Regions from separate parts of the Amycolatopsis sp. CB00013 genome, predicted to be linked through region 3. Evidence: riboswitches for the same ligand, from Rfam matches in the RefSeq annotation. Region 3 holds a riboswitch; each other region holds the start of a gene.
What was found. Region 3 has a riboswitch for S-adenosylmethionine ahead of thrC (threonine synthase). Riboswitches for the same ligand answer to the same signal wherever they lie in the genome.
Positions count from the first base shown of each region.

Region 1: it holds a riboswitch for S-adenosylmethionine, as region 3 does, so the genes downstream of both, AMK34_RS10865 (methionine ABC transporter ATP-binding protein) here and thrC (threonine synthase) in region 3, are expected to answer to the same signal.
Region 2: it holds a riboswitch for S-adenosylmethionine, as region 3 does, so the genes downstream of both, AMK34_RS37675 (aminotransferase class V-fold PLP-dependent enzyme) here and thrC (threonine synthase) in region 3, are expected to answer to the same signal.

Region 1 covers NZ_LIWC01000002.1:196,415-206,038, reverse strand. The annotation lists gene AMK34_RS10890 (TatD family hydrolase) at 1-87, shown strand, start outside; gene AMK34_RS10885 (resuscitation-promoting factor) at 501-1,880, shown strand; gene AMK34_RS10880 (DUF222 domain-containing protein) at 1,939-2,964, opposite strand; gene AMK34_RS10875 (GNAT family N-acetyltransferase) at 3,126-3,692, opposite strand; gene rsmA (16S rRNA (adenine(1518)-N(6)/adenine(1519)-N(6))-dimethyltransferase RsmA) at 3,733-4,569, shown strand; SAM riboswitch class I at 4,792-4,882, shown strand; gene AMK34_RS10865 (methionine ABC transporter ATP-binding protein) at 5,096-6,106, shown strand; gene AMK34_RS10860 (4-(cytidine 5'-diphospho)-2-C-methyl-D-erythritol kinase) at 6,229-7,194, shown strand; gene AMK34_RS10855 (ABC-F family ATP-binding cassette domain-containing protein) at 7,262-9,034, shown strand; gene AMK34_RS10850 (fatty acyl-AMP ligase) at 9,086-9,624, shown strand, end outside.
Region 2 covers NZ_LIWC01000007.1:167,630-177,253, forward strand. The annotation lists gene ileS (isoleucine--tRNA ligase) at 1-891, shown strand, start outside; gene AMK34_RS37655 (penicillin-binding transpeptidase domain-containing protein) at 1,106-2,707, shown strand; gene AMK34_RS37660 (ArsR/SmtB family transcription factor) at 2,751-3,434, shown strand; gene AMK34_RS37665 (potassium/proton antiporter) at 3,547-5,025, shown strand; gene AMK34_RS37670 (M23 family metallopeptidase) at 5,157-5,840, shown strand; SAM riboswitch class IV at 5,969-6,083, shown strand; gene AMK34_RS37675 (aminotransferase class V-fold PLP-dependent enzyme) at 6,116-7,459, shown strand; gene AMK34_RS37680 (hypothetical protein) at 7,479-8,066, shown strand; gene lspA (signal peptidase II) at 8,091-8,654, shown strand; gene AMK34_RS37690 (RluA family pseudouridine synthase) at 8,651-9,577, shown strand.
Region 3 covers NZ_LIWC01000003.1:203,138-212,761, reverse strand. The annotation lists gene lepA (translation elongation factor 4) at 1-189, opposite strand, end outside; gene AMK34_RS20620 (class I SAM-dependent methyltransferase) at 303-890, shown strand; gene AMK34_RS20615 (VOC family protein) at 887-1,261, opposite strand; gene AMK34_RS20610 (EamA family transporter) at 1,285-2,190, opposite strand; gene rpsT (30S ribosomal protein S20) at 2,523-2,783, shown strand; gene holA (DNA polymerase III subunit delta) at 2,836-3,819, opposite strand; SAM riboswitch class I at 3,955-4,088, shown strand; gene thrC (threonine synthase) at 4,102-5,367, shown strand; gene AMK34_RS20590 (ComEC/Rec2 family competence protein) at 5,400-7,805, opposite strand; partial or broken gene AMK34_RS20585 (helix-hairpin-helix domain-containing protein) at 7,802-8,523, opposite strand; gene AMK34_RS20580 (DegV family protein) at 8,670-9,515, opposite strand; gene octT (diglucosylglycerate octanoyltransferase) at 9,526-9,624, opposite strand, start outside.

The DNA.
Region 1 (9,624 bases), on a different contig from region 3:
AGGGGCGAGGCGGTGCACGAGGTGGCCGAATCGGTGCGAAAGACCGCTGAGCGGGTCTTCCGTTTGCCGACAGTCACTGCCGGTTGAACGGATTGCGACATTAGTGATCAGCAATGGTCCACTCTGATGAGTGACCAACGTCACGACACTCCGGGCGGTGTTTGCGCAACCCGGCGAGGTTCGTTACTGTCCCGTGATCGTGCCGGTCGGTACCCGCTCATGCGGTTTCCGGCTGTTACGCCCACAGTCACGTCAGTGCACGTCGGGGAAGCGGAACCAGGAGCGGTACGGCCTGGAACCGTGACGATGGCGCTGGCTGCGGGTGTCGGACTTCTAGAGGTGTGCCGAAGAGCGCATCGAGACGAAGGACGTAGTGGAGCGGTTGTCGAGCTCCTCGACGTCTTGGGAAAGGGAACGACCCAGTGACTGGTAGCAGTAGGCAGGATGGCTCGCGCCTCGGCGCAGAGACGAACACCTTCGCTTCCGCCGGCTCGGTCGCCGTGCTCGACCGCGACACCCACTACGGCGAGCTCGACTACTCCGACGATCCGCGCATCACGCACCAGGACGTCCTGGCAGCGCTCGGCCCTGACGCCGACGCCCTGATGGCCGAGATCGACGTCGACGTCGACGAGCTGATCCGCCTGATCAGCGCCGAGACCACCATGCTTCCTCCGATCGTCATTCCGGACGAGATGGCCGAGGACCGCACCGCGGGCGCGCCGATGAAGGTCGCGACCAAGGACGAGGTCATCGCGAACTCGACCCGCGTCTGGAAGAAGCGGTTCCTCAAGGGGACCGTCATGGCGGTGCTGCTCACCCTCGGCGGTGGCGGCGCGGCCGCGATGGCGATGAACAAGAGCGTCACGCTCGACGTCGACGGCAAGCAGCAGACCGTCCACAGCTTCGGCGACACCGTCGGCGAAGTCCTCGAAGACGCCGGTCTCTCGGTCGGCGCGCACGACTCGCTCTCGCCCTCGCCTCAGGCCGAGGTGGGCGACGGCGGCGTCATCAAGCTTGAGCGCGGCCGCAAGCTGAACCTGATCGTCGACGGCGCGCCGCAGCAGGAGTCCTGGGTCCGCGCGACCAACCTCGGCGAAGCGTTGAACCAGCTCGGTCGCGCCGACCTCGCCAAGGCCGGCACCTGGACTTCGCTCCCGCAGAACGGTGAGCTGCCGCTCGAGGGCGCCACCGTCGAGGTCAAGACCCTCAAGAACGTCACGGTCTACGACGGTGCGAACGAACCGCGCAAGGTTCAGACCAACTCGGTGACCACTCAGGAATTCCTCGGTGAGCTCCGGATGACCCTCGGCCCGGACGACGAGGCCGTCGGCGGTCTCGACGTCAAGCTGGTCGACGGCGCCGAGGTCCACATCAGCCGGACCGGCGTCACCATGGTCAAGCAGAACGAGGAAATCGCTCCGCCCGAGCAGAAGGTCGACGACCCGGAGCTCGAAAAGGGCAAGACCAAGGTCGAGGACCCGGGCACCCCGGGCCAGAAGACCGTGACCTACAAGGTCACCAAGCGCAACGGCAAAGAGGTCGGCCGCGAGAAGGTCTCGGAAGAGGTCATCACCGAGGCCAAGCCCAAGATCGTCAAGGTCGGAACCAAGAAGCCCGCCGATCCGGTCATCGGAGACGCCGGAGCCTGGGACCGCATCGCGCAGTGCGAGTCGACCGGCAACTGGGCCGCCAACACCGGCAACGGCTACTACGGTGGCCTGCAGTTCAACAAGAGCACCTGGGACGCCTACGGTGGCGAGCAGTACGCCGCGTACCCGCACCAGGCCAGCAAGGCCCAGCAGATCGCCGTCGCCGAGAAGGTTCGCGACGCGCGTGGTGGCTACGGCGCTTGGCCGCACTGCGGCAAAAAGGCCTGACGCCAGATCATCCTCCTTTCCTGAAGGTCACCGTGTGGGTTCGCCCGCAAGGTGGCCTTCAGGCCGTTAAAGGCTTATGAGATTGCGCCGCGTTCCCGGATCTCGGTCTCGACAGTCGTGCCCACCATCGAGGGGGACGCAGGTGAGCGACATTCCGGGATCGTTCAGCCGCGGCGGGCTCTTGAACGCCCTCGCCGCTGCCGCGGTGGGGGCTCTGGCGGCCCTGTGGCGGCATCTGAGCGGGCTTAGGGCGGCTCGCGGGTTCCTCGCTGGGCTGTGCGGGCTGAGGCTCCTCAGTGACCCGCTCCGCGGTCTGCCGGGGCGCGGGTATGTCCGGGCCGGCCTCCGCGAGATCGACGATCTCCGCGAACGCGTCGCCGCGTCTCTCCGCGGGCGCACGGTCGTCGGCTACTTCGCCGGGAGCCGGATACGCACGCGGCACCAGGAGCGCGTTCAGGCGGGCGCCCGTCTCGGGGTCGAGGTTTCCGCGCATGTCCCAGCGGCCGGTCCGTTTCTGGCGCAACCAGAATTCGCTTCGCTGACGTTTCGGCTCGGGATCGTCTTTGGGCTTCCCATCCGGATCATGTCGCGCGAGCAGGTCGGTGCCCGCCATCGTGACGTCGCGCGGTCTTGCGACGCCCGCGAGTTCGACCAGGCCCTTTTCGGCCTCAAGCCGCTCGTCCGCGTCGAGGTGGTCCGGCAGCCTCTTCATGACGGTGACGATCCGGTCGATGCCGGCCTCGGCCAACGCGCCGGTGCTGGCCGACTCACCGGTCAACGGCGCGACGGGATCGATCGTCGTGCCGTCGCGCGCCCGTCTCGAATTGAGCGCGAGCGCTCTGCCGGCCACTCTCTGAGCCTCTGCTCGAGGCACTCGAGCCACATGCTCGTAGAAGGCGGCGATCGAGTTGTATCCGTAAAGGTCTCGGACCCCACGTGACTCGATCTCGGCCAGGATCTGGCCGACTTCGGCGAACAGACGTCGCCCTTCGCGTAGCCGTGTCTGCAACTCGTCGAGGAGCAGTTCGGCGTCACCTTCCGGCAGGTTGAGCGGGAAGGCCTTGGGATTGTTTTTGCTGGTCATCCCTCGATTGTCGAGGCAGATTCGAACGAATGCACGGTATCGATCGGGTGGATGATCATTACGCTCCGCCTGCGCTGACCTGCGCCGATCACACGGGAGTGGGATACGTGTCGGTTCGAAAACGCCATACGGATGGTGGGGGCGGGATCACAGCTCCGCGGTCAGCCGGTCATCCGGTCCCACTCCTCGCGGAGCACCCCATAGACGACGGCGTCATGCACGCCTCCGGCCCAGCGTCGAGCGCGCCGGAACCGGCCTTCCTCCACGAACCCCAGCCGCCGCCCGACGGCGATCATCCCCGGGTTCCCCGAGAACGTGGCGAAGTCCAGGCGGAGCGTGTCGGTGCGAGCGAACAAATAGGTCGTCCACAGGCGCAAGGCCTCGGTGCCGTACCCGCCGCCCCAGTACCGCTCGTCGTAGATCGCCAACCCCATCCGCCGCCAGTCGGTCTGCCTGCTTTCCCAGTACCAGCTGACCCTGCCGATCAACCTGCCGTCCTTCAGATCGCATACGGCGAGGCTGGTGCGAGGATCGACGGGCTCGGTCTTGGGCGTGGTGAGTTCGCGTGCCGTCGAGTCGGCCGCCGCCGCGGTCGGGGTGCCGAAATAGGGCCCGTTCGTTTCATGCCAGGGCCGCGTGGGATCGAGTAGGTCGCGAAGCGGTCGGAGGTCGCCGGGCCTCCAGTCGCGCAGCCGGACTTTCTCGCCTTCGAGTACGACGTCGTCCACCGGCCAATCGTGGCCCACCGGGGCTGGTTACGATCGTCGGGTGACTGAACTGCTCGGTCCTGCGGAGATCAGGGCGCTGGCGGCCGAGCTGGACGTACGTCCGACCAAGAAGCTCGGCCAGAACTTCGTGCACGATCCCAATACGGTGCGACGCATCGTCGACCTCTCGGGGGTCGGCGAAGGCGACGTGGTGCTGGAGGTCGGGCCGGGCCTCGGCTCGTTGACCCTCGGACTGCTCGCGACCGGCGCCGAGGTCGTCGCGGTCGAAATCGATCCCGTGCTGGCGGGGCGGTTGCCGGATACCGCGGCCGAACGAGGCGGGGCCGACCGACTGACGGTCGTCGGCGCGGACGCGTTGCGGATCACGGCCGACGACCTGCCCGCGCGTCCGACGGCGCTCGTCGCGAACCTGCCGTACAACGTCGCGGTTCCGGTCGTACTTCATCTGCTTGCCGAACTGCCGTCGCTGACCAGCGGTCTCGTGATGGTCCAGACCGAGGTCGCGGACCGGATGGCGGCCGGCCCGGGGAGCCGGACTTATGGCGTCCCCAGCGTCAAGCTCGCTTGGTACGGAAAGGCGCGCAAGGTCGCCGCGGTGCCTCGCGCGGTGTTCTGGCCCGTTCCGAACGTGGACTCCGCACTGGTCGCTTTCGAACGGGGCGAGGTGGTGTCGTCCGTGGACCGGGAGCGATTGTTCGCGGTGGTCGACGCCGCCTTCTCCCAGCGGCGGAAGACTTTGCGTGCCGCGTTGGCGTCATGGGCCGGCTCCGCCGAGCGCGCGGGGGAGCTGCTCGAGAAGGCGGGAATCGACCCCAAGACCCGCGGTGAACAGCTGGATGTCCACCAGTTCGCGCGGATCGCCGCGGCCGCCGGTTGACCGCCTGTCTCGGATGTGACCGGCACCGCGTGAACGTCCGCCGGACTTCTCTCGATTTGTATGCGCCTGCATTGTCTTAGCAGGTAGCGCGCCTGACGCAAGCCGAAGTCACCTGCCTGCGTTCCATTATATGGACAGCAGATCCTGTATGATGGACGCGACCAGACGTGTGATCTGCGCCTACGCGCTTGCTTTCATCCAGTGGGATCGGTTTTACTCAGTGAGCCATCCCGAGCGACTGAGAGACCTGGCTCGCCGAAGTCGCAGCAACCACCCTCCACAGGGCAGGTGCTACAGCCAGGACCGATGGAGGCTGTGCCTAATGAACAGGGTCACCCACCCGCTCCTGCTGACCAGGCGACGTGTCGTCGATGAAGGTCGCCGCACGGTAAGTGCGTGTCGACGCTCCACCGTTACTGCCTGAGTCCTTCTCCCTTACCTCTGAAAACCGTCCGTTTCCGGACGGTCACTCGGTGACGGTCGGCGCGCTCGAAAGAAGCAGCGCCCCATTCGCATGGAGCCTCTCGTGATCACTGTCGAAAACCTGTCCAAATCCTTTCCCCTCAACGGAAATCCCGTCGTTGCGCTGCGCGACGTGAGCGTGGACATCCAAGCGGGCTCGCTGTTCGGAGTCGTCGGCCCGGCCGGCTCCGGCAAGTCGACCCTCGCTCGTTGCATCGGTCTTCAGGAGCGTCCCGACCGTGGCGTCGTCCGCCTCGACGGCCTCAACACCGGGACTCTCGACGGACGCCGTCTGCGCGAGATCCGGCGGCAGGTCGGCGTCGTGAGCACCAAACCGGAATTGCTCGCCGAGCGCACCATCGCCGGCAACATCGCTTCGCCGCTCGAACAGCTCGGTCTCGACGGGCCGCAGCGGCGCAACCGGGTCGGCAACCTGCTCGACCTGGTCGGGCTCACCCCCCGGGCGGGGCAGCGGCCGGGCGACCTGTCCGAAGGGCAGCTGCGCCGAGTGGCCATCGCCAAGGCGCTGGCCGCCGGGCCGTCCGTGCTCTTGGCCGACGACCCGACCGCCGGCGTGCAGGCCGAGGAGTCCGGCGCGGTCCTCACCGTGCTCGATCGGGCCCGTGCCGAGCTCGGAGTCACCGTGCTGCTCACCACTCCCGACGCCGGCGTGGTTCGCCGTGTCTGCGACGACGTCGCGGTTCTGGAAGCCGGGGCGATCATCGAACGCGGGACCGTGCTCGACCTGGTCTCCGACCCGAACAGCCGTACCGCGCAGGCGCTGCTTCCCGCGATCGAGACCGGGCGTGCGCAGGCCTCGAAGTACGACCGCGCGGTGGACGTCGTGCTGGTCGGCTTCGCCTCGGTCGGTGCGTTGCTCCCGGAGGCCGCAGGTCGCTTCGACGTCGAACTCGCCACCATCGGTGGTGGCCTGACCCGGATCGGCGACACGCCGGTGGGCCGGTTCCGTCTCGGTGTCCGTGGTGAGCGTGCGGACGCCGCGCTCGCCTGGATCGCCGAACGCGGCGGCCACGTGACCCACCCGGTCCGCGGACCGCAGGGTGTCGCTGCCTGATTCCTCCACGAACGGGCCGCCCAGGACGAAATCCGTCCCGGGCGGCCCGTTCGTGTCCGACTCGTCCTGTTCTCTTTTCTCCTGGTGACAGCGCAAGTGGAACGGCCACGTAGGCTTGACGGGTGCTCGCCGTCGTACCGCCCCCAGTAACCGTCAGGGTTCCCGCCAAGGTCAACCTGCACCTGTCGGTCGGTGACGTACGCCCGGACGGTTACCACGAGCTGGTGACCGTGTTCCAGGCGCTTTCTTTGACCGACGAGGTGACCGTCGCGGTCACCGAGGATCCCGGTGTCGAGGTCTACGGCGAAGGCGAAGGCTCCGTACCGACAGGGGCGAACAACCTCGCCTGGAAGGCGGCGCAGGCGCTGGCGGCACACGTCGGCAAGGCGGACGGCGAGTCCAAGGTCAGGGTCGTACTGCGCAAAGGCATCCCGGTGGCGGGCGGGATGGCCGGTGGCAGCGCCGACGCGGCCGCGACCCTGGTGGGGCTCGCGTCGCTTTGGAAGCTCGACATCTCCCGAGACGAACTGGCGGGTATCGCCGCGAAGCTCGGCAGCGATGTCCCGTTCGCGCTCTACGGCGGGACCGCGTTGGGCACCGGCCGAGGTGAGCAGCTGGTGCCGGTCTTGTCGCGGCACACCTTCCATTGGGTCCTGGCCTTCGACCAGCGTGGTCTTTCGACGCCGAGGGTGTTCGGCGAGCTGGACAAGTTGCGTGAAGAGGGCAGCCCGCCGCGGATCGGTTCGCACACCCCGGTCGTCGAGGCGCTGGCGTCCGGTGACCCGCGGCAGCTGGCGCTGCTTCTGGGTAATGACCTTCAGGCGGCCGCCGTCTCGTTGCGGCCGGGGCTGCGTCGTACGTTGCGGGCGGGGGTCAACGCGGGCGCGCTCGCCGGCACCGTCTCCGGCTCCGGACCGACGTGTGCCTTTCTGTGCGCGGATGCCCAGTCGGCCGTCGAGGTCGCCGCGGAGCTGTCCGGCGCGGGTGTCTGCCGCACGGTACGCGTCGCGCACGGTCCGGTGCCCGGAGCGCGGCTGGTCGGCGGCGACGACGCGCCGCGGCCGTCACCGCCGCGGGTGCACGCGTGAGGGTGTCCGAAAAGGACATCGACTAATTCGTTGTGGTGCAAGCTTTTCGGAAAGGATCGGCTGAGGCATGGCCAACTTGGTCAACCTGGAGTCGGTGAGCAAGTCCTTCGGGGTGCGCCCGCTGCTCGACGGTGTTTCGCTCGGTGTGGCGGAGGGGCAGCGTATCGGTGTCGTCGGTCTCAACGGGGGCGGGAAGACGACGCTGCTGGAGGTTCTCGCGGGGATCAGCGAGCCGGATACAGGACGGGTCAGTCAGGTCCGTGGCTTGCGGATGGCCGTGGTCACTCAGCGGACCGAGCTTCCTGCCGGCAGCACTGTCGGCGATGTCGTGCTGGAACGCTACGGCGCGGAGCACGAGTGGGCCGCTGACGCGCGTGTCCGGTCCATTATGGATGGTCTGGGGATCACCGCTCTAGGCGTCGAGAAGGAAACCGCGAACCTGTCCGGTGGCGAACGCCGACGGGTGGCGCTGGCGGCCGCTCTCACCGGCGAACTGGACCTCGTGGTCCTCGACGAGCCGACCAACCACTTGGACGTCGAAGGCGTGCGCTGGCTCGCGGATCACCTGCTGAACCGCAAGATCGCGGTCGTGGTCGTCACGCACGATCGGTGGTTCCTCGACACGGTCGCGAGCCTGACCTGGGAGGTCACCAACGGCCGCGTCGAGCAGTACGAAGGCGGGTACGCGGACTGGATCTTCGCGCGGGCCGAACGGGCGAGGCTGGCGGCGACCGCCGAGGAGAAGCGGCAGAACCTGGCGCGTAAGGAGCTCGCGTGGCTGCGTCGCGGCCCGCAGGCCAGGACCTCGAAGCCGCGTTACCGCGTAGAGGCGGCTGAGGCGCTGATCTCCGATGTGCCGGAGCCGCGTGATTCGGTCGAGCTGCAGGCGTTCGCGCGTCGGCGGCTGGGCAAGACCGTGCTGGAGATCGAGGACGCCACGTTGACCGTCGGCGACCGCACCCTGCTCGATCACGTCACCTGGCGGATCGGGCCCGGCGATCGGGTCGGTCTGGTCGGCGTCAACGGGTCGGGCAAGACGACGCTCCTCAAGCTGCTCGGCGGCGACAAGGAGCCCGAGACGGGGCGACGCATCCAGGGCAAGACGGTCAGCCTCGCCCACCTGCGGCAGGAGCTCGACGACCTGCCAGGTGATCTGCGCGTGCTGCAGGCGATCGAAGAGGTGTCCGGCCGGGTCGTGTTCGGCAAGCAGGAGCTCACCGCTTCGCAGCTCGCCGAGAAGTTGGGGTTCCCCGCGGCGAGGCAGTGGACGCCGGTCGAAGACCTTTCCGGTGGCGAACGGCGCCGCCTGCAGTTGTGCCGGCTTCTGATGGCCGAGCCCAACGTGTTGTTGCTCGACGAGCCGACGAACGATCTCGACATCGACACCTTGCAGCAGCTCGAAGACCTGCTGGATTCCTGGCCGGGCAGCCTCGTCGTCGTCTCGCACGACCGGTACCTGGTGGAACGCGTCTGCGACACGATCGTGGCCCTGTTCGGGGATGGGCAGGTGACCCATTTGCCGGGCGGGATCGAGGAGTACCTGGACCGGCGCGCCAAGAGCCTCGAAAAGGCGGGCAGTGACCGGAAGGCGGGCAACGCTCAGGCCTCCGCGCCCAAGAAGAGTGCCGCGGAGCAGCGTGCGGCGCAGAAGGAGCTGTCCCGTCTCGAACGCAAGCTCGACCAGCTGCACGCGAAGGAAGAGAAGTTGCATGCGGCGCTGCTCGCCGCGGCGACCGATCCTACGAAGCTCATCGAGCTGAACACCGAACTGAAGGCTGTCGAAACGGAGAAAGAGGAGGTCGAAGCTCAGTGGCTTGAGACCTCCGAAGCGATCGAATGAGTTCACACGACGGCGCGCGGGTCTTCCAGCGCGGACAGTAGTGTGACGCGCATGAGTCGGTTCGTGGACACGCTCGTCGCCACCGCGGCGGGGCGAGGTCAGCAGCGGGGAATGGTCACCGGGGAGCCCAAGGAGCCGGTTCGGCGGACATGGGCCGAGATCCACGAGCAGGCCAAACGGGTCGCCGGGGGTCTGGTGGCGGCCGGGCTGGAGCCCGGTAAAGCGGTCGCGGTCCTGGCGGCGGCGCCGTCGCTGATCGCGCCGACGGTACAGGCGGTTTGGCTCGCCGGAGGCAGCGTGACGATGCTGCACCAGCCGACGCAGCGCACCGACCTCGCGGAATGGGCCGAGGACACCGTTCGCGTGCTGCGGATGATCGGTTCCGGCCTGGTTCTGCTCGGCGAGCCGTTCGACCAGCTGGGGCCGGTGCTCACCGAGCACGGCATCGCCTTCCAGGTCATCACCGAGCTGCTCGAAGCGGAACCGTTGGCGGAGCCCGTGCCGACGGCCGAATCGGACACGGCGCTCCTGCAGCTGACCAGCGGGTCGACGGCCGACCCGAAGGCCGTTCAGATCACCTACGGAAACCT
Region 2 (9,624 bases), on a different contig from region 3:
TTCTGGGCGGGCGAGCAGGACGCGATCGACACCCTGCACACTGTGCTGGAGGTGACCTCGCGGGTGGTGGCGCCGCTGCTGCCGCTGACCACGGAGGTCGTCTGGCGCGGGCTGACCGGCGGCCGTTCGGTGCATCTGGCCGACTGGCCGAACGCGCTCGACCTGCCCGCCGACGCGGCGCTGGTGACGGCGATGGACCGGGTGCGCCAGGTGGCGTCTTCGGCGCTCTCGCTGCGGAAGTCGAACAAGCTGCGGGTGCGGCTGCCGCTGGCCAAGCTGGTCGTCGCCGCGCACGAGGCGGACTCGCTGCGCGACTTCACCGACATCCTGCGCGACGAGGTCAACGTCAAATCCGTCGAGCTGACCACGGACGTCGCCGCGCACGGCGGTTTCGAGGTCGCGGTGAACGCCCGTGCCGCCGGACCGCGGCTGGGCAAGGACGTCCAGACGGTGATCAAGGCCGTCAAGGCCGGTGAGTGGACGACGTCCGAGAGCGGCGCCGTCGTGGCGGCCGGGATCGAGCTCGTCGAAGGCGAGTACGACCGCCGTCTGGTCGCCAAGGGCGGCGGCGCGGCCGCGGAACTGCCGGGCGGGGCCGGACTGGTGCTGCTCGACACCGAGGTGACCGACGAGCTGGCGGCCGAGGGCCTGGCCCGCGACCTGGTGCGGGTCGTGCAGCAGGCCCGCCGTGACGCCGGGCTCGACGTCGCCGACCGCATCGCGCTGACGGTGGACGCGCCGGAGGACGTGGTCACGGCCGCGAAGACGCACGAGGAGTTCATCGCTTCGGAGACGCTGGCGACTTCGGTGGCGTACGGCGCCGTCGCCGACGGCTCGGCCGGGACGGTCGGTGAGGGCACGAAGGTGACCGTGGCGGTCACCAAGGCCTGACCCTCGCGAGCGCTATGAAAGGTCCTTTCCTTGCAAAATTTGCGAGGAAAGGACCTTTCATTGCATTCCGGGGCGGGGTCTCGATCACCGGGATCACGAAACGGATTCGGAACCGTCGCTTTCTCGCCGTCGCCCCGCCTTGCGCGGGGGAAATCGGCAGGCTGGCGCCCGGGGGCGCGCGAGGGTGCGCGCCGTATGGGGGGAGAGCGAATCCATGAGTCCTGCCCGGAAAAGAGGGATCCTGATCGGCGCCGCGCTGGCGGTGGTCGCCATCGTGGTGGCCGCGGTGGTGCTGCTGGTCAGGGAGGATCGGGCGCCGGCGGCCTCCGGCGGTGGCCAGGGGGATTCCACCGAGAGCGCGCAGGAGAGCCCGGCGCAGGTCGCCGGCCGGTTCCTGCGGTTGTTCGACATGGGCGACCTGAACACCGCCCCGGTCGATGATCCGGCGGCGGCCACGACGGCCCTGTCCGGGACGCGCGCGGCGCTCAACGGGGCGTCGGTCAGGACGTCCCTCGGCGAGGTCCCGACGACGCCGGGCAACGCGACCACGACGTCGGCCACGTTCCACGTCGCGTGGACGTTCGCGGGCAACAGCGTCTGGAAGTACGAGGGCAAGCTCGAACTGGTGCGCAACGCCGGGAAATGGGTGGTCCGCTGGGCGATGTCGGTGATCCATCCGAAGCTCGAAGCCGGGCAGAGGCTTTCCGTCGCCCCCGTTTCGGCCAAGCCGGTCGTGGCCGACCGCGACGGCAAGGCGCTTGTCGGCGGTGACGCGACGGGGGTCGCGCCGATCCTGCAGGGAGCGTTGTCCAAGGTCGCCTCCGGGGAGAGCAGCGGCGCCGGAGCGACCGTCACCGTGTCGCGCGTCGACGTCTCCGGCAAACCGGTCGAGACGCTCTTCGGGCAGGCCGCCGAGACCGATAAGCCGCTGGTTTCGACCTTGAGCGTGGCGTCCCAGAACGCCGCTCAGAAGGCCGTCGACGGCTTCGGGGGACCGGCGATCATCGTCGCGATGAAGACCTCGGGCGAACTCCTGGCGGTCGCGCAGAACGGCGCCGCCGGGAACCAGCCGAAGGCGCTCAACGGCCTGTACTCGCCGGGTTCGGCCTTCAAGATCGCCACGGCGACCGCGGCGCTGCAGCAGGGTGGCGTCTCCGCCGACTCCCAGGTGGCGTGCCCGGGCAGTGAGCAGATCGGGACCCGCACGCTCAAGAACGACAACGGGTTCGACCTGGGGACCGTCTCGTTGAAGACGGCGTTCGCCGCGTCGTGCAACACGACCTTCGGACGGCTCGCCGGGCAGTTGCCCGCGGACGGCCTCGCGAAGGCGGCGACGCAGCTCGGCCTCAACGCCGACTTCGAAATCCCGGGCCTGTCGACGGAGGCCGGGAAGGTGGAGCCGTCGGGCAGCGGTGACGAGCAGGTCGAGGCCGGGATCGGCCAGGGCAGGGTGCAGGTCAGCCCGCTGGGCGCGGCGCTCATGGCCGCGACGGTCGCGACGGGAAAGCCGGTCGTGCCGAAGCTGTGGCAGGGGCTGGAGACCAAGGTCAACGCCGGGTACCAGGCTCCGCCTGCCGGGGTGCTGAACCAGGTCCGCGCGATGATGCGCGAGGTCTGCACGACGGGGACCGCGAAAGCGTTGAAGGGCAGCGGAGCCGTCTTCGGCAAGACGGGTACGGCGCAGTTCGGCTCGGGCGCCGACGCCAACGGCTGGTTCGTCGGCTATCGCGGTGACGTCGCCTTCGCCGTCATGCTCGAAGGGTCCAACGACTCCAAGCCCGCGGTCCAGCTGGCGGCGAAGTTCCTGGCGGGCTGACGCTTCGGCCGCCGCCGAACCGTGCGTCTTCTACGGTGAAGGCATGGAAACGATCGCACTGGCCGAGGTCGCGGCCGTGCTCGCCGATCCGAGCCGCGCGTCGATGTGTCTCGCGCTGCTCGACGGGCGCGCCTGGACGGTGACCGAGCTGGCGGGTGCGGCCGAGGTGGCCGCGTCGACGGCGAGCGAGCACGTGACGAAGCTGACCGATGCCGGTTTCGTCGTGCGGGTCAAGCAGGGGAGGCACAGTTACGTCCGGATAGCCGACCCCCGGGTGGCCGAGCTGATCGAGCATTTGGCCCAGCACGCCGAACACCGGCCGGTGAAGGGACTGCGGTCTTCCGTGCGGGTGAAGCGGCTCGAATTCGCCAGGACCTGCTACGACCACCTCGCCGGGACGGTCGGTGTCGCGCTGCGGGACGGGATGCTCGCCACCGGGCTGATCGACGACGCCGGCGGTTTGACGCTGACCGGGCGCGGGCGCGAGGTGCTCGACACGCTGGGGGTGGAGATCGACGGCGGCCGCCGCCCGATGCTGCGCGACTGTCTGGATTGGACAGTGCGCCGTGATCATTTGGCGGGCCGGGTCGCCGCGGCGTTACTGTCTCACGGAGTGAGCGCCGGCTGGTTGTCCCGTGAGGGCAACCGCGCGGTGAAAGTCCTTCCCGCGGCGGAAGAACCGTTCGCGGAACTCGGTGTCGACCTGGTGGCCCTGCGCAGTCCGTAGTGGACAGTCTGTAACACAGGTTATCCGGACGCTTTTCGACCGGTACACGAACGTGTGACGATCACCGCCTCACTATTCTGGAGCCCTCACGGCGACCGGAACGGGAGGCGACATGGAGCAGCTCCCGCTCATCCTCGGCACCGGTGGTGCGGTGCTCCTCGTCGCCGTCATCGCCGTCCGGGTGTCGATCCGCGTCGGCCTTCCCTCGCTGCTGCTGTACCTGGGGATGGGTGTCCTGCTCGGCGAAGCCGGGTTCGGCATCCAGTACGACAACCCCGAGCTCACCCAGTCGCTCGGCCTCGCCGCGCTGGTGATGATCCTGTCCGAAGGTGGCCTCACCACCCGGTGGACGGCCGTGAAACCCTCGCTGGGCATCGGAATCGCACTGTCCACAGTGGCCGTCGCGGTGAGTATCGCGGTCACCGGCGCGGCTTTGCACTGGTTGCTGGGCCTGGACTGGCGGATGGCGTTGCTGTGGGGCGCGGTCCTCGCTTCGACCGACGCCGCCGCGGTCTTCTCCGTGCTGAGATCGGCGGGCATCGGGAAGCGGCTCGTGGGCGCGCTGGAGATCGAGTCCGGGATCAACGACGCCCCGGCCTACATCGCGGTCGTCGTCCTCGCCGAGGGTGCGACCGTCGACTGGTCGCTCCCGCTGCTGGTGGTCTACGAACTCGCCGCCGGGTTGGTGATCGGCCTGGCCTTCGGCTGGGGCGGGGCGTTCGCGCTGCGCCGGGCGGCGCTGCCCGCCACCGGTCTGTACCCGCTGGCCACCGTCGCGGTGTGCGTCGTGGCGTACTCGAGCGGGCAGCTCGCCCACGCGTCGGGCCTGCTCGCCACTTACGTCGCGGCCCTGGTGCTGGGGAATTCGAAGCTGCCGCACCGGTCGGACACGCTTTCCTTCGCCGAAGGGCTCGGCTGGCTCGCGCAGATCGGCCTGTTCGTGCTTCTCGGCCTGTTCGCCTCGCCGGGCAGGATCTTCGAGAGCCTGGTCCAGGGCCTGGTCGCGGGAGCGGTCGTGTTGCTGCTGGCGCGCCCGTTGTCGGTGCTCCTGTCGGCGCTGCCGTTCAAGATCCCCTGGCGAGAACAGGTGTTCCTGTCGTGGGCCGGGTTGCGCGGTGCGGTCCCGATCGTGCTCGCGCTGATCCCGCTGTCGTCCGGGGTGCCCGGCGCGCAGGAGCTGGTCGACGCGGTGTTCGTGCTGGTCATCGTGCTGACGCTGCTCCAAGGGGCGACGTTGACCCCGCTCGCGCGAGCGCTCGGGCTGGCCCAGCACGCCGAAGCGCACGAGATCGACGTCGACTCCGCGCCGCTCGACGAGATGGGCGCGGAACTCCTGCAGGTCCGGATCAACACCGGGTCGAAGATGCACGGCGTCTACCTGGCCGAGCTGCGCCTGCCGGTGGGGGCGACGATCAGCCTCCTCGTCCGCGACGGCACCGGCTTCACGCCGAACAAGAACACGCGGCTTCAGGAACGCGACCAGTTACTCGTCGTGACCACCTCCGAAGCCCGTGACGCGGCCGAACGACGCCTGCGGGCCGTCGACCGCGCGGGCCGTCTGGCCAGGTGGAAGGGCGAATCCGGCCAGTAGGTCACGAACCGGCACCAGCTGTTCGTCGGTTGATCTCAGAAAATTCTTCCCTTCTGTACTCCTTTTGGATTACTTTCCCCGCAATCGACTCCATCGAATGGGTGAGTGTCACGGGGTAAGGAGTACGCAAGGTGACGAAACTTCCTGCGCGGTTCGCCGGTCTGGGGGCCTCGGTGGCACTCGTCGGGGTGGTTCTCGCCGCCCCGACGGCCACGGCGGCCGGTGCCTTTCCCGCGTTCGGGCTGCCCTTCGAGACGGGCCAATCGGTCTACTCGGCGGGGATCCACTCGGACAACGGGAACTCCGGCGTGAAGAACGCCATCGACTTCAGCCCCGGCGACAGGACCGTTCGCGCCCCGCTGGCGGGCACTGTCCGGATCCAGCACTGCTCCGGCGGCGACTGGGTGACCGTCGACCACGACGGCGGCTGGCGCACCGGGTACTACCACATGGAGAACATTTCGGTCACCGACGGACAGAAGGTCGTCCCCGGCGACGCCCTCGGCCGGACCGGCAACGCGCTGCCCTGCGGTGGCAGCAGCACCGGCGCCCACGTGCACTTCACCTTGTGGACCCTGCCCACGGCCGCCGCGCAGGGTGGCGACTCGCGCGACTTCGGGGTCGGCGCCGGCAACTGGAACGGCAAGTCCTACGACGAGGTCTCGACCACGGTCGCCGAGGCCTACGGCGAGGCGGTCGACGGCAAGACCTTCGGCGGCTGGCAGTTCACCGCGGGCACCGATCAGTACTCGGGTACCGCGACCGAGGTCTCCTCCCGCGCGACCATCGGACTGCCCGGCCGTTTCCGGGTCTGACCTGCCGTTGCCCGGCGCGGCGCGGCGCCGGGCAACGGCTCTTCCCGCTTGCGGAGTACGTGAGCGGCGTCTCAAGATGCGGACGAGGGCTGGCTCGATCGCCCGCCCATCCGCTAACTTCGTCCGTAGGTCACGAGTGTCAGCGTCAAGCCCCGGCTAGCTGACCGGCAACCCTCCTTCCGCGGTGGGGTGCCCCGGGTGAGGACCTGGCTCGTCGCGTGGTGCGACGGGCAAGCGCGGGATCCTCGTCGGGTCCCCTGGCCCGGAGGATGATGATGACTCTCGCTCTCGAACGCACCGGCACCCCTGCTGAAACCGTTGCCACGCAAGAAATCCCGACGGTCGCGGGTGCCGGTCTGCGGGTTCCGCTGGTCACCGGCGGCGACATCGGTTATGCCAACCTCGATCACGCGGCGAGCGCCCCCTGCCTGGACAAGGTGCGGGCCGCGGTCGACGAGTTCCTGCCCTGGTACGCCAGCGTGCACCGCGGGGCCGGGTTCGCCTCGCAGGTCTCCACCAAGCTCTACGAGCGCACCCGCGGAATCCTGCGAAACTTCGTCGACGCTCGATCGACCGACACCGTCGTGTTCACCCGCAACACCACCGATTCCTTCAACCTTCTCGCCCGCAGCCTGCCGAAGCACACGTCGGTCGTCGTGTTCGACACCGAGCACCACGCCGCGCTGCTGCCGTGGAAGGGGCCGAACGTTCGCCGGATCGAGACGCCGCGCACCCGCCTCGCCGCGGTGTCCGCTGTGGACGAAGCGCTCGCGGACTGCCCGCAGGGGCCGCGGCTGGTCGTGCTCACCGGCGCGTCCAACGTGACCGGGGAACTGTTGCCGGTCAAGGAGATCGCGGCCGTCGCGCGGCGGCACGGCGCCCGGATCGCGCTCGACGCGGCGCAGCTCGCGCCGCACCGGAAGATCTCGGTGCGCGAACTGGACGTCGACTACGTCGCGCTGTCGGGCCACAAGCTGTACGCGCCTTTCGGTGCCGGCGCGCTGATCGGCCGCGCCGATTGGCTGCGCGCGGCCCAGCCGTACCTCGCCGGCGGCGGAGCGACGAAGCTCGTCAGCCGTGACTCCGTGGTCTGGAATTCCGGACCTGAGCGGCACGAAGCCGGTTCCCCCAACACTGTCGGCGTCTACGCGCTCGGTGTCGCCTGCGAGACGCTGGCCGCGAACTGGGACGGCGTCGTCGCCCACGAAGAGGAACTGCTGGCGCGGCTGCGTCGCGGTCTCGCCGCCATCCCCGGCTTCGCCGAACTGCGGCTGTTCGACGCGCCGGTCGACCGCGTCGGCACGCTCAGCTTCGTCGTCGACGGCTTCGACCCTGGCTGGCTCGCCGCGGTCCTTTCCGCGGAGTACGGCATCGGCGTGCGGGACGGCGCGTTCTGCGCGCACGTGGCGACCAAACGGCTGATCGCCGTCGCCGGTTCGACGGGCCAGCAGGCCGTGCGCGTGAGCCTCGGCCTGGGCAGCACCACCGAACACGTGGACCGGATCGTCCTGGCGTTGCGCCAGATCGTCGCCCGTGGCGCCCGCTGGCAGTACGAGAAGCCGGAAGGCCGCTGGGTGCCGGAAAACGATCCGCGCGAACTGCCCCCGTTCTGCGCCTGACCCACTACCCTCACCCCGCATGGGGAACGAGCGACCGCGTTACTGGTTTCCGCTGGCGCTGCTGGGATTCGCCCAGCTGGCCGTGGTGGCCCTGTCCGTCGGCACGCGCCGGTCCGAAGGGTGGTTCGCCTACGTGCCCAACGGGGACGGCGGCATGTTCGGCTCCGTCCAGAACGCGGGGACGCCCCTGACCGCGGTTTCGTCCGGGGCCATCGGCAGGATGGACAACTGGCTGTTCGCCGTGTTCGCGGTCTACCTCGGCACGGTGCTGTTCTACGCCCTTCGGACGAAGACCATGCCGTGGTGGAAGGTCGCCGCGATCGCGGTCGGCGGACTGGTCGCCATCGCGCTGGCCGACCTGGTCGGCCACTGGGAATTCGATCTCGACGGCGACACCCGGAGCGCGATCCTGCTGACGATCGGCCTGGTGCTGCTGGCCTGGCTGGAACGCAGCGTGCTGGTGCTCGTCGTGGCGGCGGCGTTCGTGGTCTGCGCGGTCGTGCCGCCGCAAGGACAGCTCGCGCTGGTGCTGTCGTCGCTGGTCGCGCTCGCCGGGGCGTTCGCGGCCCTGCTGAGCAGGCCGAAGGCGGCCGCCGAGGAGGCCTGAACCCGCTCAGTGGACAATGGGGGAGTGAGTACAGAGCCCGAAACCGCGCCACCATCGCCGCCGCTGCCCAAGAAGCGCGTCGCCGTGGTGTTCGTCGTCGCCGCGGTGCTGTGGGGGATCGACCTCCTCACCAAGCAGATCGCCGTGTCCACGCTCGAGGGCAAGCAGCCGGTCGAGTTCCTCGGCGGGCTCGTGTACTTCCAGCTGGTGCGCAACCCCGGTGCCGCCTTCTCGATGGCGACCGGGCTGACCTGGGTGCTCGCGCTGGTCGCGATCGCCGTCGTGATCGCCATCGTCTGGCTGTCGCGGCGGCTGCGCTCGGTCGGCTGGGCGATCGGCCTCGGCCTGGTGCTGGCCGGAGCGCTCGGCAACCTGACCGACCGCATCTTCCGTGCCCCCGGCCCGCTGCAGGGGCACGTGGTCGACATGATCTCCGCCTTCGCGCCGAACGGGCAGGGCTGGGCGATCTTCAACGTCGCCGACTCCGCGATCTGCGTCGGCGGCGTGCTCATCGTGATCCTTTCCTTGCTGGGCAAGGACTACGACGGAACATCCACAAAGGACAAGAAGAAGGCGGCGACCGAATGAGCGCGCGCATGCTGCCCGTCCCCGACGGGCTCGACGGAATGCGCGTCGACGCGGGGCTGGCGAAGCTGCTGGGACTTTCCCGCACCGTCGTGGCGGAACTGGCCGAATCCGGCGAGATCCACCTCGACGGCAAGCCCGCCGGGAAGTCGGACCGGCTGACCGCCGGCGGACTGCTCGAAGTGACCCTGCCCGACCCGGCTTCGGCCGTCGAGGTCGTCGCGGAACCCGTCGAGGGCATGAAGATCCTGCACGACGATGACGACATCGTGGTGATCTCGAAGCCGGTCGGCGTCGCCGTACACCCGAGCCCCGGCTGGACCGGGCCGACCGTCGTCGGCGGGCTCGCCGCCGCCGGGCTGCGGATCGCGACCTCCGGCGCGGCCGAACGCCAGGGTGTCGTGCACCGGCTGGACGCCGGGACCACCGGCGTGATGGTCGTCGCGAAGAGCGAGCACGCGTACACCGTGCTGAAGCGGGCGTTCAAGGAACGCACCGTCGACAAGGGCTACCACGCCATCGTGCAGGGCCACCCGGACCCGACGCGCGGCACCATCGACGCGCCGATCGACCGGCACCCCCGGCACGACTACAAGTTCGCCGTCGTCCAGGGCGGGCGGCCCAGCGTCACGCACTACGAGGTCGTCGAGGCCTTCCGTGCCGCGTCACTGGCCCAGATCAAGCTGGAGACCGGCCGCACGCACCAGATCCGCGTGCACTTCTCGGCGCTCAAGCATCCGTGCGTCGGCGACCTGACCTACGGCGCCGACCCCGTGCTGGCGCGCAAGCTCGGGCTTTCGCGGCAGTGGCTGCACGCGAAGACGCTCGGCTTCGCGCACCCGGCCGACGGGCGCTGGGTCGAGTTCGAGTCGGAGTACCCGGACGACCTGGCGAACGCGCTGCGGATCCTGCAGGACGAGAACTAGCCCCTTTCCGCATTTAGTCCTCTGAATGCGGGCGGGTACGTGAAGGA
Region 3 (9,624 bases):
GATCCCGCGTTCCCGTTCGATGTCCATGCGGTCGAGGTACTGAGCGCGCATGGCCCGCTCCTCGACCACGCCGGTGAGCTGCAGCATGCGGTCGGCCAGGGTCGACTTGCCGTGGTCGATGTGCGCGATGATGCAGAAGTTCCGGATGAGCTCCGGGGGCGTGAAGGTCGTGTCGGCGAACGTCGTCAACGGGTTTCCTCGCGAAGGTCGGGGTGTGCCACCTCTATGGTCCCATGCCGCTCCGGGTGCGAGTGGGGGTCATCCCCGATGCGGCCCGTGATGAGCTGTGGTGCCCTCGAAGTATGAGTACTTCACTGTCCCAAATGCTCGACCGGACGTTCGGCCATCCCCGCGGACTGCTCGGCCGGTTCGGTGGGCGGGCGATGGCGCACGGCAATGCCGCCACCGAGCTTCGGGTCGTCGAGCTGGCGTCGATCGAGTCCGGCGAGACCGCCCTGGTCGTGGGCCCCGGCCCGGGAATCGGCCTGCAGGCCACGGCCGAACGCGCGGGCCGGGCGATCGGCGTCGACCCCTCGCAGGAGATGCTCGCCCGCTCTCGCCGCCGCTGCGGCGACAAGGTGGAGCTGCGACAGGGCACCGCGGACGCCACCGGTGTGCCCGACGGCAGCGTCGACGTGGTCCTGAGCGTCAACAACGTGCAGCTGTGGGACGACCGGGCGGCCGGGTTCGCCGAACTGTTCCGGGTGCTGCGCCCCGGCGGCAGGCTGCTGCTTTCGTCGCACGAGAAGTGGTTGCCGGTGTCCCGGCACGAGCTGGCCGACGAAGCGGCCGCCGCCGGCTTCGTCGACCTGCAGACCTGGACCTGGGACCCACCGGGCTTCGCCGCCTCCCTCGCCGCCCAGCTGCGCGCGATCAAGCCCCTCGCCTAGCGCGGATCAGTGCGCAGCGGGTGCTCGCGCGGTACTTCGACCAGCACGATCCTGGTGCCGTCCGGGTCGGCGATCCACGCCTCGTCCAGCCCCCAGGGCTCGCGCCGCGCGCCGCGAACCGGCTCCAAGCCCTTCTCCGCGAGTTCCTGGAGCGCCGCGGCCAGGTCCCGGACCTGGAGCCACAAGGCGACGTCAGGGGTCGGGCCGGTCTCTCCGGTACCGACGATCTCGATCGACCCGTTCCCGGCGAAGAAGACCGTCCCGCCGGGGAACTCCTTGTCGATGGCCAGGCCCAGGGTGTCCCGATAGAACGCCGTCGACACGTCGAGGTCCTTCGGGTGGATCAGCACCCTGCTGCTCAGCACGTCCATGGCTCAATCCCTACCGGATGGGTTCAGGCCATCGCAATCGCGGCGATACCCGCCAGCACCACCACCGACCCGGCCAGCCGGCGGACGGCGTTCGCCTCCCCCAGGACCAGCCAGGCGGCGACACCGCCCAAGACGATGCTCAGCTCTCTCGCGGGCGCGACGAGGCTCACTGGGGCGACTTGGAGGGCGTAGAGCACCAGGAGGTAGGCGACGGGTGAGAACACGCCGACGATGACGACCTCACGCCTGTGCTCGCGCCAGAGCCACGAGATCTCCTCGCGGTCCTTCAGCGCGTACGGCGCCATCAGCAGGCTCTGCACGATCGCGCCGGTTCCGAAGTACACGATCGGCGGGACACCGAGACCGGTGACCGAATGCGCGTCCCACAGCGTGTAGGCGGCGATCGTGAGACCGGTCAGCAGGCCGTAGAACAGGCCTTTGCGGCGAGCGACACGGTCGGCGGCGTCGGCGTGGGCCGGCGCCCGCCCGCTCCCGATCACCAGCACCCCGGCGACCACGAGGAAAGCGCCCACCAGGCCGAGGATTCCGGGCCGCTCGCCGAGCAGCAGGACGGCGGCGAGTACCGAGATCAGCGGCCCGGTACCGCGGGCGACGGGATAGACGACGGACAGATCGCCGACGGCGTATCCCCGTTGGAGGACGATGCCGTACGTGACGTGGAACACCGCGGTGACCACGGCGGCGAACAGCCAGGTCCACTGTGGACGTTGTGGTTCCACGGCCAGCGAGACCGCCATGACGGGGACGAGCAGGATCGCGGAAAGGCTGTAGTACGCCCAGACGAACCTGGCTCCGCCGCGGCGGATCCGCTTGGCGGCGAGGTTCCAGCCCGCGTGGATGACGGCGGCGATGACGACGAAGGACAGAGCGGTGGCGTTCACAGCGGACCTTTCACGTTTTCCGCGCATGCGGAAAACCCGGTCCTCCAGGCTTTTGTCCCGTCAGATGAACGGCGGTGCTTCCGGCTCCGCCGATGGTACCGCTCGGACCGGTCCCGTCTGCCCTGATTGTGTGTTTCGCTGAACGGGCAGGCGGCGGAACCCTAGGCACTACGATCTTCACCGTACCGCAAGCAGCCCGCCCGAGGCTGGCGCGAGCCGCGCCGGGACGGCTGTTAAGCTTGCCCTTCACCGTCGTGTGGCATTCCGTCATGGAGGAAACCCGCGCCGCTCTCACGAGCACGCAGGGCCGGTCACAGCGCGGCGGTGAAACCACCGAGAGATTCAAGAGGAGCGCCCCCGTGGCCAACATCAAGTCGCAGATCAAGCGCATCACCACCAACGAGAAGGCGCGTCAGCGCAACCAGGCGATCCGGTCCTCGGTGAAGACCGCGATCCGCAAGTTCCGCGAGGCCGCCGACGCCGGTGACAAGGCCAAGGCCCTGGAGCTGCAGAAGGACGCGGCCAAGAAGCTGGACAAGGCCGTGACCAAGGGCGTCATCCACGCCAACCAGGCCGCCAACAAGAAGTCCGCGCTCGCGAAGCGCGCGAACTCTCTCTGATCGGCTTTCGAAGGGCCCCGGCGACTCACGTCGCCGGGGCCCTTCGCCGTTCTCAGCGGCTTGTGCCGTGGGCGTCGACGACCTCCAGGACAGCCCGCTCCAAGGCGTACTCCGGATTGGCCGCGACCCCCTTGACCTCGGCGTTGAGCCTGGCGACCACCCTCATCGCGGTGGCCAGACCGTCCTGCCCCCAGCCGCGGGCCTGCCCTTGGGCCTTGCGCACCTTCCACGGCGGCATCCCCAGCTCGCCCGCCATCTGATTCGGGTTCCCGCGACCGGCGCCGGACACCCGCGCGATCGTGCGGACGGCGTCGGCGAGCGCGTCCGCGACCAGCACGTGCGGTACGCCCAGCTGCATCGCCCAGCGCAGCGACTCCAGCGCCGCCGCCTTGTCACCGGCGACGGCCTTCTCGGCGACGGCGAAACCGTTCACGTCCGCGCGGCCACGGTGGTAGCGCCGGACGGCCTGCTCGTCGACCGCCCCGCCGGCATCCGCGACGAGCTGGGTCGCCGCCGACGACAGCTCACGCAGATCCGAGCCGACGGCGTCGATCAACGCCAGCACGGCCGCACCGTCGATCTTCCCGCCGACCCGGCGGACCTCGTTACGGACAAAGGATTCCCGCTCGGCGGCCTTGGTCAGCTTCGGGCACTCGACGACCTCCGCGCCCGCCTTCTTCAAGGCGGCTGGAAGCCCTTTCGCGGCCTTGCTCCGGCCGCCTCCGCTGTGCACGACGACGAGCACGATGCCGTCGGCGGGCGCCTTGACGTAGGCCATCACCCCGTCGGCGAGCTCCTGCGAGATGTCGTGCGCGGATTCGAGGACGATCACCCTGCCCTCGGCGAACAGCGAGGGGCTGACCATTTCCGCGAGCGCCGGGACTGTGAGGTCCGACACCCGAATCCGGGTGAGATCCGCCGTCGGATCGGCCGCTTTGGCCGCGTCCGAAGCACTGCGGACCGCACGTTCGATCAGCAGCTCTTCCTCACCGAGAACCAGGACCAGCGGCGATGGGGCGGAAGCTTGCGTCGTCACGGTGACGATCCTGCCACTCCTCCTCTCGTGTGCTTTGTCCGGTGATGTGTTCCGGGCACGGTGGCCCCACCTGAGGCTCATGTCGTACGGTGTTGGCGAGGCGACGCGATGACACGCGTGCCGACAATCGAATACCGCTCATCCAGAGGGGCAGAGGGAACGGCCCGATGAAGCCCCGGCAACCGGCGTCAGCCTGTCATCCCGCGATCGCGGGATAGCTGACGAACACGGTGCCAATTCCGGCCCGCCACCGGCGGGGCAGATGAGGAAAGGAACCTCGCGATGACCGCAACCCTCGGCACGACCTCCACCACCAAGACCCCGGATCTCGGACCGGCCGTAGAACTGGTGTCGAAGGAAGAGGGACACCGGCAGCCGCTCGCCCCCGAATTCGTTTCCGCCGAGGACTTCTCGCCGCTCGAGGTCGCCTACGACTTCGGCCGCGTGCGCCGCGAGGACATCGAAGCCGGGCCGAAGAACATCTGGCGCTACAAGAAGCTCCTTCCCGTTCCGTCGAACGTCGAAGAGATCCCCAACACCGAACCCGGCGCCACCCGGCTCATCCAGGCCGACAGGCTCGCGAAAGCCTTGGGCGTCAAGAAGGTCTGGGTCAAGGACGACACCGGGAACCCCACCCACTCGTTCAAGGACCGCGTGGTCGCCGTCGCGCTGGCCGCCGCCCGCGAATTCGGGTTCGACGTGCTGGCCTGTCCGTCGACCGGCAACCTGGCCAACGCCGTCGCCGCCGCGGCGGCCCGCGCGGGCTGGCGGTCGGTCGTCCTGATCCCGAAGACCCTCGAACGCGCCAAGATCCTCACCACCGCCGTGTACGACGGCGACCTGATCGCGGTCGACGGCAACTACGACGACGTGAACCGGCTCGCCACCCAGCTCGCCGCCGAGCAGGAGAGCTGGGCGTTCGTCAACGTGAACGTCCGGCCCTACTACTCGGAAGGCTCCAAGACGCTGGCCTTCGAGGTCGCCGAACAGCTCGGCTGGCGGCTTCCCTCCCAGATCGTGGTGCCGATCGCCTCCGGTTCCCAGCTCACCAAGGTGGACAAGGGTTTCCGCGAGTTCGGTCAGCTCGGCCTCGTCGACGAGACGCCGTACAAGGTGTTCGGCGCGCAGGCCACTGGCTGCTCCCCCGTCTCGGCGGCCTTCCGCGCCGGGCACGACGTCGTCCAGCCGGTCAAGCCGGACACGATCGCCCGGTCGCTGGCGATCGGGAACCCCGCCGACGGTCCCTACGTCCTCGACGTGGTCAACCGCACCGGCGGCGCGATCGAAGACGTCACCGACGAAGAGGTCGTCGAGGGCATCCGGCTGCTCGCCCGCACCGAGGGCATCTTCACCGAGACCGCGGGCGGCGTGACCGTCGCGACGGCCAAGAAGCTCATCGAGACCGGCAAGCTCAACCCGGACGAGGAGATCGTCCTGCTGATCACCGGCGACGGCCTCAAGACCCTCGACGCCGTCGAGGACAAGATCGGCCCGAAGGCCACCGTCAGCGCCTCGGCCGACGCGGTCCGCGAGGCTCTGGGTATCTAAAGCTCGGGCATCTCAGTTCCCGCCGGCCCGCCTCAGGAACGAGGCGGGCCGCGGGGCTCACCCCGGCGTACCAGGGCGAGGCCTCGCCCGTCCGCGACCACCGCGGTGTCGCCGTCCGTGTCCGTCCTGGCGACCGACGCGCCGACGGCCACCAGGCTGTCCAAAGTGGACTTGTTCGGATGACCGTAGGTGTTTCCGGCACCGACGCTCACCAACGCGGCCCGCGGTGCGACGGCGTTGAGGAAGTCCGGTGCCGTGTAACGACTTCCGTGATGCGGGACCTTCAGGATCTCGGCACGCAGATCGGCACCCTCGGCCATCAGGTCGGACTGCGCGGCGAGTTCGATGTCGCCTGTCAGCAACAACCGGCCCGCCGGGGTCCCGGCGCGCAGGACGACCGAACCGTTGTTGATCACCGTGCCGTCCTGTTCACGAACCGAGCGCCGGGTGACATAGCGCGGCCCCAGTACGTCGATTGACAACGCCTGCCATTCCAGCCGTTGTCCGATCTCCAGCTCCAGCAAGGGAATCCCGCGGCGCGCCGTCTCGTCCGCGACCTGCTGCCACGCCCAGGCCGGAGCCCGTCCCGGGCCGACGGCGACCGCTCCGACCGACCGGCCCTCGAAGACGGATCCGAGACCGCCGATGTGGTCGGCGTGCAGATGACTCAGCACGATCAGCGGCACGCGGTCCACGCCGAGCCTGCTCAGGCATTCGTCCACCGGTCCCGGTTCCGGCCCGGTGTCGACCAGGACCGCCCTGCCCTGCTCACCTGTGGCGAGGACGACGGCATCGCCCTGTCCGACGTCACAGGCGACGGCGTTCCACGCCGGCGGTGGCCACGCCGGTGCCAGCACCCGCACCGGTACGAAGACGACCAGCCCGGTGGCCAACGCGATCGCCAGCAGGATCCGGCCGTGCCGCAACCGGATGACGACGAGCAGCACGGCGAGCAGTCCGGCCGCCAAAAGCCCGCCCCACCAGCCATCCGGCCAGTCCACCACGGCTCCTGGTGCCCGGGCGCCGTGGCGGGCCACGGTGATGAGCCAGCTCGCCTCGGGTTCGGTCAACCGGACCAGCAGCCGACCCGCCGACGGCCACCACGGTCCGACGGCGGTGGCGAGCACGCCGAACACGGTGGCCGGGGCGACCACCGGTGCGGCGAGCACGTTGGTCAGCACCGAGACGAGACTGACCGATCCCGCCATGCCCGCGATGACCGGCGCCGTCATCACGAACGCGGCCAGCGGGATGGCCAGGCCCTCGGCGTAGCCGGCCGGAACACCGCGTCCGACCAGCCACTCCGCCCATTTCGGTGCCAGCAGTACGAGCCCGGCCGTGGCGAGCACCGAAAGCGCGAACCCGAAGTCGGCGGCCATCGCCGGATCGGCCACCACGAGCCCGGCCACCGCGAACGCCAGCGCGGGCAGCGCCGAACCCCGGCGCCCCAGTGCCAGCGCCAGCAGCCCGACCGCCCCCATCACCCCGGCGCGGAGCACGCTGGGCGCGGGCCCGGCGAGGACCACGAACCCGGCCAGCCCCACCGCGGCCGCGGTGGCGGAAGTCCGCGGCCCGACCCGGAGCACTCTCAGCAGCAGGAGGATCGAGCCGCAGACGATCGCCACGTTCCCACCGCTCACGGCCATCAGGTGGGACATGCCGGAGTCGGTGAACTCGTGTTCCACCCTCGGGGAGAGCGTGCTCGTGTCCCCCACGACCAGTCCGGGCACGAGACCGGCCTCTTCCTCCGGGAGGACGGTGCAAAGCTCCCGGAGCCCGGTGCGCAGCGATTCCGCGGCTCGCTGCCACCAGGGCGCCGGTCCGGCGTCCGACGGCGGGCCTCGCACCGAGAGGACCGCGACCGTCAGTTCGGCCCCCTTCGCCGGCGCGAGCCGCCCAGAGGCGGTGACCTGCTGCCCGGGCAGCAGGTCCTTCCACCCCTCGGCGGGAGCGAGCAGGAGGATCCGGCCGGCCGAATCCACCGCCCGCTCACCCGTCACCGCGGCGTCCACCGTCGCGGCGACGACCACCAGGCGGGTGCCCGCCCGGCGATCGGCGTATCCGGCACCGCGGACCGGACGTGGCCGCTCGGTGACCACCACCCTCGTGGTGGCGTCGCTCCCCCGTGCGGCGGCGGCACGGAGGTCGTCGTGCTCGGCGGCCCGGATCCGCAGCGCCACCGGGCCGGCGGTGAGCACGCCGAGGACCGCCAGGGCACCCAGGCCCGCCACCCACCGGGACGCCGTCCGGCGGGCACGGACACCGGCGATGATCGCGAGCACCACGGCGGCCGCACCGCAGAGCATCGTGATCCACCAGCCGGCGAGAAGTCCGGAAAGAGTGCCGAGCCAGGCCGTCGCCGCGGCCGGTAACAGCCGCAGGTCCTGACCTCGCCACGACGCGGTGTCCACTTCGGACGGATCGGCGGACGGGTTCATCCGACGGACACCAATTCCCGGAATTTTCGATACTTGCTTTCGCCGATCCCTTCTACGTCACGGAGTTGCTCGACGGTGGTGAACCCGCCGTGCCCGGACCGCCAGTCGATGATGCGTTTCGCCATCACCTCGCCGACCCCGGGCAGCGTGTCGAGTTGCTCGGCCGTGGCCGTGTTCAAGTCGAGCTTCCCCGCCGGTGCCGCCGTTCCGGCCGCGGCCGGAACGGGGACACCGACGGCCACCTGCTCACCGTCGGTGAGCCGCCGGGCCAGATTCACTCCGGTCAGATCCGTTCCGGGCTGTGCCCCACCGGCCGCCGTGAGGGCATCGGCGACCCGTGCGCCCGGAGGGATCGTGACCAGGCCGGGTCTGAGTACCCGGCCGACGACGCTGACCACTAGAGGCGCCTTGCCCGCCGCGGCGGGGACGTCTCCGGCGGCCTTCGCCGACGGCAGGGGCGGCACGGTCTCCGCCCCTGGCCGGTGTCCGACAAGGCGATCGCTCCGGCCACGATCACGGCCACCGCGATCAGCACGGCCACCACGGCGAACCACCGCCGGTTCACCGGAATCCCGTCCGCCGTGAACCGGGCGGGCACCCAGCGGCGTACGAGCCTGCCCGCGGGCGGGCCCTGGGTGGGCGACGACAGCTGCGCGGCCAGCCACGCCAGCCTGGCGTTGACGGAGGGACCCGGTGACCGGGCGGTTTGGTCGAACACGTGAACGACGCTACGGAGCGGGGACGGCGGGCGGCAGTGGAGAATCCCGAGGCTGTGGACAAGTGGGGTGTTGTGGACAACTCGGCCGCGGCCGAGGCCGGATCACCGTTTTCCGTCGGGACCGTATGGGACGCTGGCGGGTTTCCCTAACCCGCTCGCTGGATCACCACACCGAGCACCCCGGGTCCGGTGTGGGCCCCGATGACGGCGCCGATTTCCGAGACCACGCACCCTTCCGGGCAGTCGATGGACTCCTCGAGCCGGTTGGCCAGCTCGACGGCACGCTCGGGCGAAGCCAGATGGTGGACGGCGATGTCGGCGAGCCCGCCTTCGGCCGCCTTGACGGCGAGTTCGACCAGCCGCGCCACCGCGCGATTCATCGTCCGCACCTTTTCCAGGGGCTGGATCCGGCCTTCGGACATGTGGAGTACCGGTTTCACCGCGAGCGCCGTGCCGAGCAGGGCGGCCGCAGGGCCGATCCGCCCGCCGCGGCGCAGGTATTCCAGGGTCTCGACGGCGAACAGGGTCTCTGAGCGGCTCACCGCGTCGACCGCGGCCGCCTCCACCTCGGCCGGATCCGCTCCGTCCGCGGCGGCGCCCGCCGCGCGCAACGCGGCGAACCCGAGCCCCATCGCGGTGCTGCGCGAATCGACCACGCGCACCTTGTCCGGTCCGACCTCCTGGGCCGCGAGCACCGCCGCCTCCCAGGTCCCCGACAGCTCCCGGGACAGGTGGACCGACACGACGGCGTCCGCGCCGTCGGCCAGCGCCGCCCGGAACTCCTTGACGAACTCGGCGGGTGTCGGCCGGGAGGTCGTCACCAGGCTGCGTTTGCCGAGCGCCTCGGCCAGGGCCGCGGGCCCCATCTCGACGCCGTCGAGGAAGACGACGCCGTCCACGAGGACATGCAACGGGACCACCCGGATCCCGTTCCGTTCGGCGAAGCCTTCCGGCAGGTGGGCGGTGGAATCCGTGACTACGGCGACCGACACGGCAGCCAGCCTACGTTGCCGAGGGGCGGAGCACCGGGGCCATCAGGCGGGCCATTTCCGCGCCGACGGCGGCATGTCCTTCCCACCCCCAGTGCATCCCGTCCGGATT